2 regions of the Inediibacterium massiliense genome follow, and region 1 is predicted to be linked to the other one. Evidence: predicted binding sites of a transcription regulator. Region 1 holds the regulator's gene; the other holds the start of a gene.
The links. Region 1 encodes LexA, which represses DNA repair genes until DNA is damaged. Its sites were predicted from a motif close to AGAACANNTGTTCT; they were not measured.
Positions count from the first base shown of each region.

Region 2: a site for LexA is predicted at 1,030-1,043, ahead of BN2409_RS13235 (LexA family protein). Genes of this name have one in related genera too.

Region 1 covers NZ_LN876587.1:1,096,417-1,098,909, forward strand. Annotated here, with positions in the region: gene yneA (cell division suppressor protein YneA) at 95-394, opposite strand; gene lexA (transcriptional repressor LexA) at 542-1,150, shown strand; gene BN2409_RS13880 (methyl-accepting chemotaxis protein) at 1,297-2,493, opposite strand, start outside.
Region 2 covers NZ_LN876587.1:974,613-977,105, reverse strand. Annotated here, with positions in the region: gene BN2409_RS13240 (peptidoglycan DD-metalloendopeptidase family protein) at 1-580, opposite strand, end outside; gene BN2409_RS13235 (LexA family protein) at 755-985, opposite strand; gene BN2409_RS17295 (hypothetical protein) at 1,182-1,331, opposite strand; gene BN2409_RS13230 (sigma-70 family RNA polymerase sigma factor) at 1,898-2,278, opposite strand; gene BN2409_RS13225 (hypothetical protein) at 2,351-2,493, opposite strand, start outside.

The sequences.
Region 1 (2,493 bases):
GACTATTTTTTATGATATAGTATGTAATTATGTGTTTTATATGATTAAAAATATTTAAATTTATTCTATATTGATATACTACTCGGAATTTATTCTACTCTATTGGTATTTTTATAATTTGGCCAGGATAAATTTCTAAAGAATTCATTTCATTTATAATACTAATTTCATGAAGAGTTTTTCGAACATCTTTATTCTTAGGAGTAAATTGTTTTGCCAAATTCCATAAAGTATCTCCATATTTTATATGAACCTCTACATACCTTATGTCTTCCTCCTTTTCTATATTTGCTTTTACTGTGATCATAAAAACTAAAGACACTAGAAAAATCACTATGATAATAATCATCATACTATGTAATGGATTTTGCACATAAAAATTTTTTGTTCTCATATCTATCACCTCGAACACTAGTTCTTTTTTATCATTGTAACAGAACAAATGTTCTTTGTAAATACTATTTACAAAATTTCCGAACAGACGTTTGATATTCATAGTGTTGTATGTTATAATAAAAAAAAACATTGTGAGGTGCTTTTTATGGCGCAAAATTTAACAAAACAACAAGAAAAAATATTGAATTATATAAAAACTATTGTAAGTACAAAAGGATATCCCCCTTCAGTAAGAGAAATTTGTGCAGCTGTAGGTTTAAAATCTACTTCTACTGTCCATAGTCATTTATCTAATCTTGAAAAAAACGGATATATTAGAAGAGATCCTACAAAACCTAGAACCATTGAAATATTAGAAGAAGATGGAATCCATAGAAAAGAAACTGTAGATATTCCTATCGTTGGAAAAGTTACTGCTGGAGAGCCCATCTTAGCTGTACAAAATATTGAAGATGCATTCCCTGTTCCTGCAGAATTTTTAGATCACCATAATTATTTTATGTTAACCGTAAGGGGAACAAGTATGATTAATGCAGGAATATTAGATGGAGATTATGTCTTAGTCAAACAAAAAAGTACAGCTGAAAATGGAGAAATTGTAGTAGCACTCTTAGAAGACGAAGCCACTGTAAAAAGATTTTTTAAAGAAAAAGACTGCATAAGACTGCAGCCTGAAAATCCTTCTATGTCTCCTATTCTTACTAAAGATGTAACTATATTAGGAATCGTAAAAGGAGTATTTAGAAAATTATAGTATAGAAAAAAATAATGTGGACATACTTTGAATATGAGAATAAGATGAACAAATATTTTAGTCCCCCTTTAATATTTGACTTTTCATCCTATTCTCTTTTTTTAATATTTTATAAATCTAAAATCATTTATAAATAAGTTCAATATTTAAATTCTAAACTGTTTGATCAGCACTTCTAGTTCTTCTGCAATTTTTGCTAACCCTTCACTAGAATTTGCAATTTCTTCAATAGATGCAGACTGTTCCTCTATAGAAGCTGAGGCTTCTTGTGTTCCTGCTGCATTCTCCTCTGCTATAGCAGATAAATTTTGCATAAGATCAACTAATTTATTTTTATTCTCTGTCATGTGCCCTGCTGAGGTATTCAATTTAATAATTACATCTTTAACAGATTCAATAGCCTGTGCAATGGAATCAAATTTCACTTGCGTTTCTCCTACACTTTGCTTTTGTTGATCTGCAATTTTTTTTACTTGATTCATTCCTTCTACTGCATTTTTTGATTGTTCCTTTAACTCATCGATTACAGATTTAATTTCTTCTGTAAAACGATTAGAATCTTCAGCTAGTTTTCTGATTTCATCTGCTACTACTGCAAAGCCTCTTCCTGCTTCTCCAGCACGAGCAGCTTCAATAGCTGCATTTAAAGCTAATAAATTGGTTTGATCTGCTATACTTTGAATCATTTCACTAGCTGTTTCAATTTTTTCAGCATTTTCATTATTTCTTAAAATAATATCATATATATTTTGTGCTGCTTGATTATTTTGATCTGTATGATCTACAAGAATGCTTAATATTGAAAATCCTTCTTCTTTTTCTTTTTCAATCACTTGAGTTGCTTGATTCAATTCTTTTAAACACTTCATGTCTTGTTCAATTAAATCATTCATTTGATCTACATGATGAGCAGAAATTTCTGTATCCCTTGCCTGATCACTAGCCCCTTTTGCGATTTCTTCTATCGTCTTTGCCACTTCCTCTGAGGCTATGGCTGATTGCTCTGTAGTCGCTGTCAATTCTTCCGATGAGGACGCTATATACTTAGAAGATTCCGTAGTTTTTACAATAAAATCTTTAACAGCATCCTCCATTCTTTTTAGTGAATGAACCATACTACCTATTTCATCTTTTCTATTTTCATAATTAAATTTTTTAAAACTTTCATCCGTTTGAAAATCTAAATCAGCTTGCTTATTAATGACTTTTGTAATATCTACAATTGGTTTTGAAATCGTTCCACTTACAAAATAAGTAATTACTGCTCCTATAAGAATTGCAATTGCTGTTAATATCATTAAAATATTTTGAAGATGATTTACTTCTTTTAGAACTTCTTTAGC
Region 2 (2,493 bases), 120 kb from region 1:
GAGCGGAATATATTATCTGTCCATCCGCTACTGAAACAATTGGCATTCCTTGGGGTGCTGGTATAAAAATACCTGTATATAGCTTTTTCTTTTTTAGTATCGGATGAAAATAGAATCCAAAGTTCCTACTTACTTTAGTACACCTTGGTATAGGCCAAATCATTTTTAGCGTTGTAATTGATATTTTTTTGTTAGTATCATCCCAATCTACCTTTCCTCCAAATATCTCAGCAATAAACTTTATTGGAACTAGCATTACTCCATTACTATTTCTAGGAACAACGGGCAAAGTAACTTGTTTATTATTGATCACTGCTAATATGTTCCCTTGTTGCAACCAAACACTAGTATCATTCTTCACAACAAATACAGATTGATCTTCCCCATTCCATGTAACGGTTGCTCCTAAAGTTTCACAAATATCTTTTATAGGAACAAGTATAGTTTGATTTTCAATAATAGGATTAACAGAAACGGTCATCTCTTCGCCATTGAAGGTTATCTCATTAATGTCTAGTGCATATATCTTATAGGTACAAAGTAAAACAAAGCATATTGAAATTGATAATAATTTTTTCATTAATTAATATTCCTCCTTATGAAATATCCAATTTTAGTTTAATAATATATATTTTATCATATTATGTAATATATAGAAATGAAGTAAAATACAAAAAAATTTTTCTTTTTTATATAACTAAATTAAGTTTCTATATAAAAAATAGGTGGCAAAATGATATTGTCACCTATTTTTTTACCCTCTTATTTCACTTAATCCTCTATCTGTTATTTTGATTGATCTATGTATATTATCTCTCTTAGTTATAAATCCTTGACTCTCTAGCTCGGTTAAATGACTATATACTGTACGTTTTGATTTTAAACCTAATAAATCACAGAGATTTCTAATAGAAGGACTCATACCATTTGCATTGTTATAATAATATATTGCTTTTAAAACTTCTTTCTGTCTTTTAGTTAGCATACCCATTCCCCTTTTGTAAAAATTTTTGACAGTTATATTATAACAAAACGTACGTTCGATGTTAAGATGCAAAAAAAGTGGCATTTTATTTCTCTTTATTATATAACTTACGTTACCTACACGTTTAGGATATAAAAACAGGAGCTGTTATGCCTCCTATCCTTAGTTTCCTTGTACCAAATATAATTAGTAATAATCATTTTCTTAGGAAAGTTTCACAAACACTCATTAATATTGGCTTCCAGCAAATAAACCCAATAGGAATCAACACCCATAACAAAACTGGTATCACCATAGCTACAACACATACTCCAAATAGTACACTTATTAACTTTAAAAACTTCATCAGCAGTTCCTCCCTATCAAATATAATACTGGAATATGGATAATGGAAAGTTACTGAGTCACTCATCCATATATTTATGATACACTTACTACTTTATAATTTATATTCCAAACGCAAAAAGAGAGCTTTCACTCTCTTTTTGCTATATTCCACAACTTTCGTTTATAAGTTTCCACAATGCACAATCTCTATGTGTTAAACACACTTTTTATGTATAACAACCTTTTTACTTTCTTTTTCCCTATTTTCAAGTTTTCTAATAATCTTCTTTATTATCGCAATCGTTTTTTCATCCATCTTTGTAACCCCCTTTACTTACTCAATTCGATAAAAAAATTTATAATCCTACTTAAATCGTTCGACAAAAGAAACCTTTTTAGTGAATGTAATATATTTTTCCCTCTTTTCTTCTTTGTTTGAGCTACCATAAATATAATAATGCAAATGAATAAACTCCTCCTTGTATAGCAGATTTCACTCCATTATATAAAACTTTTTTCTTTGTATCAGACTCAGATAACTGTTGATTGATAAAAATAAAATGCTAGCATAAGCTAACATTTTTATCATTCTTCATTTTTTTCTTTTTTATCTAAATTATTGATATAAAAAGCTTTACCTAATTTTTTAATAGCCCTTTTTTCTATTCTAGAAACATAAGATCTAGAAATTCCTAAAAGTTGTGCAATTTCTCGTTGTGTTTTACTTCCTCCATTGGCTAAACCATATCTAAGTTGTAGAACGGTTTTTTCTCTGTTTTTTAATACATTTGCCATTTTTTCATATAATTTTTTTACTTGTATTTTTAATTCTACTTCATCTAGTACTTCATCTGTTTCTGTTCCTAATATATCCATCAAAGATATTTCATTGCCTTCTTTGTCGATTCCAATGGGATCTTGCAAGGATACTTCATTTTTGGTTTTTTTGTTAGAACGTATTGTCATCAATATTTCATTCTCTATGTTTTTTAAATGCCACTTATTTGAGGCTTGTCCAAATATAGAAATAATTAAATACTACTTCATTCCTAGATATTTCATGATTTCTTCTTTTGATTTGTTTTCTTTAATCATACTAATTACTTTTCTTTTAATTTGTTTTTTATAAGTTTCCATTATATTTTCTTTTACTTTTTCTTTTACATCATGAGATAATTCTT